3 regions of the Paenibacillus sp. ov031 genome follow, and region 1 is predicted to be linked to each of the others. Evidence: riboswitches for the same ligand, from Rfam matches in the RefSeq annotation. Region 1 holds a riboswitch; each other region holds the start of a gene.
The links. A riboswitch is a leader RNA that binds a small molecule or an ion and turns the genes downstream of it on or off. The one in region 1 is predicted to bind thiamine pyrophosphate.
Positions count from the first base shown of each region.

Region 1 (3,285 bases):
CATTTTGCTATCCATGTCGATGACCTTGAGTCTGAGTACAACCGCATTAAGGCAACTGAGGCCGAGTTTATTGATGGAGAGATGATTACACTGCCTAACGGTTACCGTTATTTCTTCATCTATGGACCCGAGAAGGAATGGATTGAGTTCTTCCAGCGCTAAGAATTGGAGCTGATTTAATGAACATTTTAATTACCGGCGCAGCCGGAAAAATTGGACGTGACTTGTCCCAACACTTGTCAGAAGCATTTCACCTGCGACTAACGGATTTGAATATCGACAGACTGCATACGTATCAAGGGACAAGCCATGAGATCATGACACTTGATGTGACAGATCCCGAAGCCTGTCAGCACGCTTGCGAAGGCATGGATGTGGTTGTACATCTGGCGGGAGATCCTTCCCCGCATGCCGGATTCTATGAATCGTTGTTGGACATCAATATCAAAGGTACATTTAATGTATTCCGTGCAGCTAAGGACCAAGGTGTGCGGAGAGTCATTCTGGCAAGCAGTGCACAGACGATCGAGGGGTATCCCATTGATGCTCAAGTCTATCCGGACATGCCGACACGCCCACGGAATTTGTACGGAGTTAGCAAATGTTTTGGTGAATCGCTCGCTTCCTATTTTGCATATACCGAAGGTTTACAAAGTGTAGCAATACGTATAGGTGCATATGATGATTTCCAACCGGATGGACCCGCGCTGGAGGCAAGGGATATGAGCGCGTATATTAGTCCGGCTGACTTGTGTGATTTGATGTTCAAAGCAATTACAACTACAGATCTGGAGCCCTTCACCATACTGCATGGGATCTCGAATAATCGGTTTAAACGATTGAATCTGGAAACCACTCAGAAACAGGTAGGCTATGACCCGAAATCCGATGCTTTTGCACTCAGTCAGATTTCCTTATATGATTCGCCACGATAATTGTTGAAAATCACACATCTAGAGAGGTCGTTATACGCATGTATAATGGCCTCTTTGATTCATTCATACGTGCCCCTATCCAGTTCCTGACTGGACATGCGTGGGCCTCTGGCCTATAATTACACCTAGTAATGCCCGTAACTTCATAGTTTCCCAGGGGAGTCGGAATAGGCCGGCTGAGAGTGTATCCCACCAAGATACTGACCCTTAGACCTGATCTGGATCATGCCAGCGTAGGAATCGGAGTATATCGAATTGGCCCAGCCTCTTTGCTGAGTGCCACATCTCTAACGCCTGCACGCGTCCCGGATTAACGGGGCGCTTTTTTAATGTTCTTTTATATAGCCAGAGAGCTAAAAAAAGTGACGTCATCCGGATCATAGCTGGTATAAATCTGTCGATTTATGCAAGAAGCTTGGATATGAAGCCAAGGAGTACCCCGCGCCACTGGCCGGACAACATGAAGGAGAGAAATGAAGATGAGATGGCGTAAAATGATGGGCCTAATGCTCTTGTGCGTACTACTTGTGGCTGTGGCCGCATGTGGCGGCAAAGAAGCTGCACCTTCAGGAGAAAATGGCAGCAGCAACACCGAAAACAGCAATGAAGGTGACAACGCAGCCCTCAAGGATATTAAAGTGGTGCTGGACTGGACACCAAATACGAATCATACCGGCCTGTATGCGGCTGTAGATCAAGGTTTTTACAAAGCCGAAGGCTTAAATGTCGAGATTGTACAGCCAGGTGCCGGAGGCGCGGATACGATGGTAGCTTCGAACGAAGTGCCTTTTGGCGTAAGTTATCAGGAGAGTGTAACCCAGGCCCGCACACAGGGCGTACCGCTCGTGTCCATCGCTGCAGTCATTCAGCATAACACGTCCGGATTTGCCGCTCCGGTGGACCGGAACATCAAATCCCCCAAAGATTTTGAAGGTAAAACCTATGGTGGCTGGGGCTCCCCGGTGGAAGAAGCTGTGATGCAATCCATTATGGAAGGCGAAGGCGCCGATGTATCCAAAGTAAAAAATATTAGCATGGGCGATGCAGACTTCTTCACCGCTGTGAAACGCGATATCGACTTTGCCTGGATTTTCTACGCATGGACGGGTATCGAAGCCGAACTGCGCGGGGAACCGATCGACATGCTGTATGTGAAGGATTATTCCGATTCACTGGACTACTACACACCTGTACTCGTTACCAATGAAAAGACGATTCAGAACGATCCCGAGCTGGTTAAAGCGTTCTTGAAAGCGACTTCCGAAGGATATCAATATGCAATCGATCATCCTGAAGAAGCTTCCAACATTCTGATCAAGGCCGTACCGGATCTGGATAAGGATCTTGTACTCGCAAGCCAGAAGTGGCTGAGTCCAAAATATCAGGATGACGCACCACGCTGGGGTGAGCAAAAGCAGGAAGTATGGCAGAACTACACGGATTGGATGTTTAGCAAAAAACTGCTCGATGAGCAGGTAGATGTATCCAAAGCATATACAAACGAGTTCTTACCCCAATAAAATTATCCATATAAAACGAACTTAGTATTTACACGATGACGAAGAGGACAGAAATAACGTGAAAAAGCGAAGCGTTCGCCTTTATCACCGGATTTTCCCTTTGGAGAAGGGAATCAAAAAAATCTGGGGATAACAGCGATTGGAAGGTTATTCTGTCATCGAAGTGGCAAGTGTAACAGTCATTAGTTCATTTTATATATTTCGAAAGGAAAAGTGATCTCTCATGGCAAGCACACTACTTAGCATTCAAGTCATTCCCAAAACGCCAAATGGCGAAAATTCCTATCCTTACGTTGATCGTGCCATTGAAGTTATTCAGCAGTCCGGCTTGAAATATCAGGTTAATCCACTCGATACCACGATGGAGGGAGAACTAGAGGAACTGCTGGAGGTTGTCCGCAAAATGCACGAAGTTCTCGTGGAAGCTGGCAGCCCAAGCATCATCTCACAGATCAAAATCGCCCATAGCCCAAGTGGCTTCAGCATGGACACCCTGACGGAGAAATATCGCTAATGCATGCCTATTGGAAAAGCGTATGGCCGCCCTTTGTGGCGGTTATTCTCTTTATAGCGATATGGCAGGGAGCCGTCTCCCTGTTCCATATTGAGAAATGGATGCTGCCTGCGCCTTCGGACATCGCCCATGAAGCAGCCTCCCAGGCCGAGCGACTTGGCATGCATGCATCGGCAACAATCCAGCTGACATTAATAGGATTTGCAGCAGGTACGCTCGTGGGATTACTGATTGCGATGGTGCTGCATCTGATTCCATTTTTGAAATCTGCACTCTATCCATTACTTATTCTTAGTCAAAATATACCGACCATTGC
Region 1 covers NZ_FRDO01000005.1:283,312-286,596, forward strand. The annotation lists gene BUA17_RS21610 (VOC family protein) at 1-162, shown strand, start outside; gene BUA17_RS21615 (NAD-dependent epimerase/dehydratase family protein) at 180-935, shown strand; TPP riboswitch at 1,081-1,193, shown strand; gene BUA17_RS21620 (ABC transporter substrate-binding protein) at 1,415-2,455, shown strand; gene BUA17_RS21625 (thiamine-binding protein) at 2,679-2,969, shown strand; gene BUA17_RS21630 (ABC transporter permease) at 2,969-3,285, shown strand, end outside.

Region 2 (3,285 bases), on a different contig from region 1:
GTCTGCCCTCGCTCTTCCCAAACTCCTGGATACCAGATTCCGTATTCCCTGAGCATATTCCGCTCATCTGTAAACACCTGATTCGCCGGGCCATCTGCCACAATCTTTCCTTCAGGCGACAATACGATGATTCGGTCCACCCACTCGACGATTTCATTAATTTTATGTTCTACGATAATGAGTGTTTTGTCCTGTGCAATCTGTTTCACCGTTTCCCATACTTGAGAGGTTCCTTCATCATCCAGCAGTGCCGTTGGTTCATCCAAAAAGAGTACGTCTGGCTCCATGGCCAGAATCGAAGCCATCGCAAGACGCTGCTTCATGCCCTGTGACATGGATTGAATGAGTGTTCGATTATGTTCAAAGCATAACCCCACCTGTTCCAGATATCGAAGGATAAGAGCAGGCATCTGCTCGCGTGGAATATTCCGGTTTTCCAATACAAAAGCAATCTCTTCATCCGTATATGACATACAGAACTGGGTATCCGGATCTTGAAAAACAATACCGGGCTGCTCAGGCACCTGAATGTCATCACATTTCATCGGAATCTCCACAGATCGCGGAATCAGACCGCTCAGAATTTGCAGCAAGGTTGATTTGCCAGAGCCGCTTGGTCCAAGCAACAACACTTTCTCCCCTTGACGCACAGAGAGAGACAAGCCTTGAAACACCAAGGCCTTCTCTCCCGGGAACTTACATCTTAGATTCGTAACACCTACCGCTTGCACATTCTTCACTTCATTCATCTAGTCCAACGCCTCATAATCCTGCTTCGACACCGGTCTAAGGGATCGTGTTACACCTGTAAGCTCCAGCGCTTTGGCGAGATAATAGGTGAATACACCCGCAATCAGAATACTTCCAATGAAGCGGAATCCGATAAACAGCGTGTAGTTCCAAGCTGTGAGGGAATCAATGTACCCATACTGATAATCGAGTACAAGCGAAGCCGCTGCTGCACCAATAGCCGCGAGGCAGGTGACGAACAGATTGCTTCTCCGGTACAGAAATGCGGCGAAGAAGATCTCTGCACCCAGCCCTTGCAGCAGCCCATATACCAGTGTCGACATGCCCCACTCACTTCCGAGAAAAGCACTCACCGTGGATGCCGCAACTTCAGCCAGAATGGCTACACCCGGCTTACGAATGATTACAAAGGCAAAGGTGCCCGCCATAAACCACATGCCGTAAATCATCTGCTCCGCATGAACGCCGAATGGCTTCATCAGATCATATGTAGGTCCCCATATTTTGTAGATCACCCCGAAGACTACCGCAATCACAATTGTTACCAAAATATCGGTTAACTTCAATCTGTTGCTGCCTACTGCTGTTGACATGTTCTCTACTTCCTTCCTCTGTTTCCCTTGATTTATAAAATAAACAATAAAACAAACAAAAAAAGCCTCCCCGGTTCACAGGCAGGCCATACGCACAGTTTACAATTCTCACGATGCAACGCATTAGGCAGATATAGAGAAAGAAGAAAACAAACGACACCATCCCCGTCACATCAGAAAAATCCCGTTGCAACCAAGAAACGCTGACATTTATGTTCTATCCCTTATCGCTTACCATTGCTCATCGCAAATTCATGTTCTCTACGCTGGCATTACCCAGATCAGATATACGGTCAGCAGCACAAGGCCGCTCTCTCAGCCCAACTTCATTGAGCACCCGGTTCACTTATTTCATTGCTTCTACTGTACAACACATGGGTATTTGTGACAATCCCGATAAGAAAAAATCAGTTTAAACTAGAAGAAAGAGTGATTAACTATATGTTTCATTTATGCGCCATATACCTCTGCTTCAAGAAATAACGTCTCTGTAATTCGTTACATCTCAGAAAGGTGCAAATGAGAGCGAATAATGTGTGCCAGGTTCATTAGACCAAGATAACGCGAACAAGGGATGTCCCCGTCATATTCATGAGGACATCCCCTTTAATTGTTATGCTTCATATCCTTTAGAGGAAAATTATTGAGAACCGGTAAGCTCTGTTTTAATATTGAGTATTCCCGGATTGACTTGTTTTGCCCGATGCAAAGCCTTTAAACAAGGTCGGTACTTTGGAGTAACGGGTATTTGTAATTTTCCCTTGCGATGTACTGCTGTCCGTACGCATAATAGAATCTTTGACATTGGAAATGTCTGAGTTGTCGAGCGTCATGTTCACGGCGAAGGTTGTTCCGCCATTCTGACGTACCAGCTTGCCAATATCGTCTGCACGGAAATTTTTAATGTTAATCGTTCCGGCTGCATTCATTTGAAATACTTTATCATAGGCCTTGTAAGCTGCACCACCAGTGATGTTAACCGTTCCGGCTGATTTCAGAGTCAGAGCGTCCTCACCGACATCCTCCCAAATCACATTTGAAATTGTGCAGTTACCGTAACAATGAACACCGTCAGCTGCAGGTGAACCGATAATCACATTTTTGAGCGTGGCGCCTGCCTCCAACCGAAATACCGGCTTCTGATCTTCCGCTTGAGATCCATCTCCCAGGGTGGAAGGGTTGGCTACATACGTTTGGCCTTTGCCATCAAAAGTTTCTCCCTTGGCTACAATAATCGTTGAGTTCACAACAGTAGGTGCAGCAAAAGCTGGAATTGCACCGAACAATGAAGCGACCAGACCCGCAGACAGCAGCAACGTCAACATTTTTTTCATAATTTAAATCCTCCCTTATTCTGATGAATTGGCGTACAAGCATAAGCTTGTCCTCAAGGAACCTATCAGAGGTGCACCTCTGGCTCGGAACCTACCCTGATCCTACCAAAAAAGGGATGTTACGATAATAATCATTAGCTTAGATATAGAAACGACAGCAGTATGCCTGTGTTCTCGGCATTTTTTGCATCGTACTCCATTGTGTAATGTGCCGATCTCAACTTCGGGTATGCTTCATTTACAACTCGTAATCTATGTTTATATGGTCCTTTATCTTCTAAAAAAACGAAAGACCACCTCATCTGTTTCCAGACAACGTGATCTCTATTATTTTGAATCTCATTTTATTTATTAAATTACGCTTTAAGCGCCAAAACGCTGACGATATCCGCACTTCCGACATAATTCCTCCACGGCTTCGCGTTTAGAGAAACCATAGAACAGATTGTTGGCTCGTTCACCATCCACAATCTCCGAGAACGATTTTTCATGAACGTTGCCCAAGTTAATGACACCTTCACCATCGAGACAGCAAGGTACCACAGTTCCATCGACAAGCACGGCTGCCTGACTACGAAGCGCATGACAGAAGCCTTTACCATCATCTT
Region 2 covers NZ_FRDO01000006.1:15,191-18,475, reverse strand. The annotation lists gene BUA17_RS22300 (ABC transporter ATP-binding protein) at 1-749, opposite strand, end outside; gene BUA17_RS22295 (ECF transporter S component) at 750-1,343, opposite strand; TPP riboswitch at 1,585-1,695, opposite strand; gene BUA17_RS22290 (pectate lyase) at 2,009-2,677, opposite strand; gene BUA17_RS22285 (radical SAM/SPASM domain-containing protein) at 3,041-3,285, opposite strand, start outside.
Region 2: another riboswitch for thiamine pyrophosphate. It lies ahead of BUA17_RS22295 (ECF transporter S component); the one in region 1 lies ahead of BUA17_RS21620 (ABC transporter substrate-binding protein).

Region 3 (3,285 bases), 220 kb from region 1:
GAATATCCTGCGTAATACGCATGCTACAGAACTTAGGGCCGCACATGGAGCAGAAATGGGCTTCCTTAGCCCCTTCTGCCGGCAACGTCTCATCATGGTAGGACAGCGCACGTTCCGGGTCCAGTGACAGGTTGAACTGATCCCTCCAGCGGAACTCAAACCGTGCCTTGGACAGCGCATCGTCCCGCCGCTGGGCACGTGGGTGACCTTTCGCCAGATCAGCGGCATGAGCAGCGATCTTGTAGGCGATAACGCCTTCCCGCACATCATCCTTATTGGGCAGGCCCAGATGTTCTTTTGGCGTAACATAACAGAGCATCGACGTGCCAAACCAGCCGATCATCGCCGCCCCAATCGCCGAGGTAATATGGTCATATCCTGGGGCGATATCGGTCGTCAGCGGCCCCAGCGTATAGAACGGCGCCTCCTTGCAAATCTCCATTTGCAGATCGACATTCTCCTTGATCTTGTGCATCGGCACATGTCCCGGACCTTCAATCATCACCTGCACATCATGCTTCCAGGCGATTTGTGTTAGTTCACCAAGCGTAGCCAGTTCCGCCATCTGGGCTTCATCATTAGCATCGTAGATGCTTCCTGGACGCAGTCCGTCTCCGAGTGAGAACGCCACGTCATACCTTTTCATAATCTCGCAGATTTCTTCAAAATGGGTATACAAAAAATTCTCCTGATGATGCGCAAGGCACCATGCTGCCATGATGGACCCGCCCCGGGACACAATGCCCGTCATACGTTTGGCGGTCAGCGGAATATATCGCAGCAGCACACCTGCATGGATCGTAAAATAGTCCACACCCTGCTCTGCCTGTTCTATGAGCGTGTCACGATACAACTCCCATGTCAGTGCTTCTGCTTCGCCATTGACCTTCTCCAGCGCCTGATAGAGCGGTACTGTTCCAATCGGTACAGGTGAATTGCGGATGATCCATTCGCGGGTCGTATGAATGTCCTTGCCTGTGGAAAGATCCATCACCGTATCCGATCCCCAGCGTACGGCCCAAGTCATCTTCTCCACCTCCTCCTCGATGGAGGAGGATACCGCAGAGTTTCCGATGTTCGCATTGATCTTCACATGAAAATGACGCCCGATCAGCATCGGCTCACTCTCTGGGTGATTAATATTCGACGGCAGGATGGCCCTTCCACTCGCTAGCTCCTGCCGCACAAACTCTGGCTCCACACCCTCACGAATAGCGGCGAACTCCATCTCCGGCGTGATCATTCCCTGCCGTGCATAATGCATCTGAGTCACACTGCGCCCTGCCTGTCCACGTAATGGTTTAGCACGCAAGCCTGGATACTTCTCGGCTCCAGTTCGCTTCCCTCCTGGTTTCAATCCGTTATCCTCCGGTTTGACCGTTCTTCCCTGGTAGGCTTCAACATCTTCACGCTCCGTAATCCAGCGGGTGCGCAGCGCTGGCAGCCCTGCCCGGATATCGGCATGAAATCCAGGATCGGTCATTGGTCCGCTCGTATCGTAAACACGCAGCGGTTCGTTATGCTCCACTCCTTGGGGAGTATTGGTGTCATGAAGGGCAATTTCGCGCTCCGGTACAGCAATGTCCGGTCGTGAGCCATGAATGTATACTTTGCGGCTGCCCGGGAAGGGCTGAACCCGTCCTGTCGTACCTTTTTCCTCTGCCAACTGCAGATTCTGCTTGTCCTGTCCCATCATTCGGTTTCCTGTGCTCATCGCTCTTGTCTCCTCCTCATTAGTGATTGCCTGGATTGAAATGCTTGCTCACGGGTCCAAATCATCCACAACATAGAAAAAGGAAGAGCGACCATACCACACAAAATAGGGACATACACTTCAATTAATACAGACAGTCGAAGCAAAAGGTTTACACCCAATGCTCGCCAATGGCACCCAGCCCTTTATCCAAAAGCAGATCTGACACCAGCTTCCGCCTGTTTACTGTATAAAAAAAGCCGGTTCCCAAGGGAACCGGCTTATGTCCATCACCAATAACATACCTTATAGAGACTCCATAACGGAGTCCATCCATAGGTCACATTATACGGTGTTCGTGGTCGTATCGCCGATTACTTCCCTACGCTGGTATGATCCAGATCAGGTGCAAAGGGTCCAGAATCTCATGCGATTCCGTCTCAGTCCGGACAATTCGGACTCCCCCAGTAACGTTAACAAGTTGCAGCATTTAAGCCGCAAATTCATATTCAATTGCTGACCCTGTTGGGCCGTCCATTACAGAGTAGCGCAACCGAATCATAAAAACAACCTTTATATTCCAGAACATAAAATCAGGATAACATAAGTCCCATCTGTGTAGCAGCTTCCTTCAGTACAGGTGCATATTCATGCAACGTCTCCTGCGAAAGGCGACTAACAGGCCCGGATACCGACAGAGCAGCAGCGATGTTGCCTTTCCGATCCATGATGGGTACAGATACTGCCGCGGCTCCTGGTTCACGCTCCTCATAACTTGTTGCGTAGCCATATTCCAGAATGTCTTTCATCTGGGCCAAATATACTTTGGGATCGATAAATACCGGCCATTCCGGTCCATTCATCAGATCTTCGCGGTCCTCTTCGGTGGCAAAAGCCATTAACACTTTACTGGATGCTCCCACAGATAACGGAAGTCTGACGCCCACCGGAGCTACACGACGAATCGCCTGATCACTCTGTACGGCTTGAATTCGAATCCGCTCACTGCCATCACGCAGATATAAACTCACGGTTTCGCCCAGTCGATCTCTCAGCCGCTCCATCGCAGGAAGGAGCAAAATGGCAGGATCATCGCTGCGAGACATATGGGCAGACAGTTCCCAGATACGTATGCCGAGTCGATACTTCTCGGTTGCTGCATCCCGGATCACAAACCCCTTGTCCTCCAAAGTAGCCATCAGACGATGGACTGTACTTTTGTGCAGACCGATCTGGCTCGCAATTTCCGTGAGCCCCAGATCACTGCGGGTTGTAAAACACAATAATATATCCAGCGCCCGTTCTACAGCCCGGACGGTTAACTTTCGGTCTTCCATGGCAAGTTGCCCTCCTCATGTTTCATCACATGAAACTTGGTTACATAAATTATATGAGAAACGGTCTCATCTGTAAACCAAAAAGCGCCATTTGGAATAGGGATATTTGTAAATATTTTCTTTTTATAAATTAGAATCCCCTGCAATTTGCACCCTAAGGAAATGTTACCCATATATCTTCAAAACTATATAACAATTGCGTAACAAATGGCCTCAATCAATTGACTTTGACTATATTGGAACATACGATAAAGA
Region 3 covers NZ_FRDO01000005.1:59,870-63,154, forward strand. The annotation lists gene thiC (phosphomethylpyrimidine synthase ThiC) at 1-1,696, opposite strand, end outside; TPP riboswitch at 2,056-2,169, opposite strand; gene BUA17_RS20615 (IclR family transcriptional regulator) at 2,287-3,030, opposite strand.
Region 3: another riboswitch for thiamine pyrophosphate. It lies ahead of thiC (phosphomethylpyrimidine synthase ThiC); the one in region 1 lies ahead of BUA17_RS21620 (ABC transporter substrate-binding protein).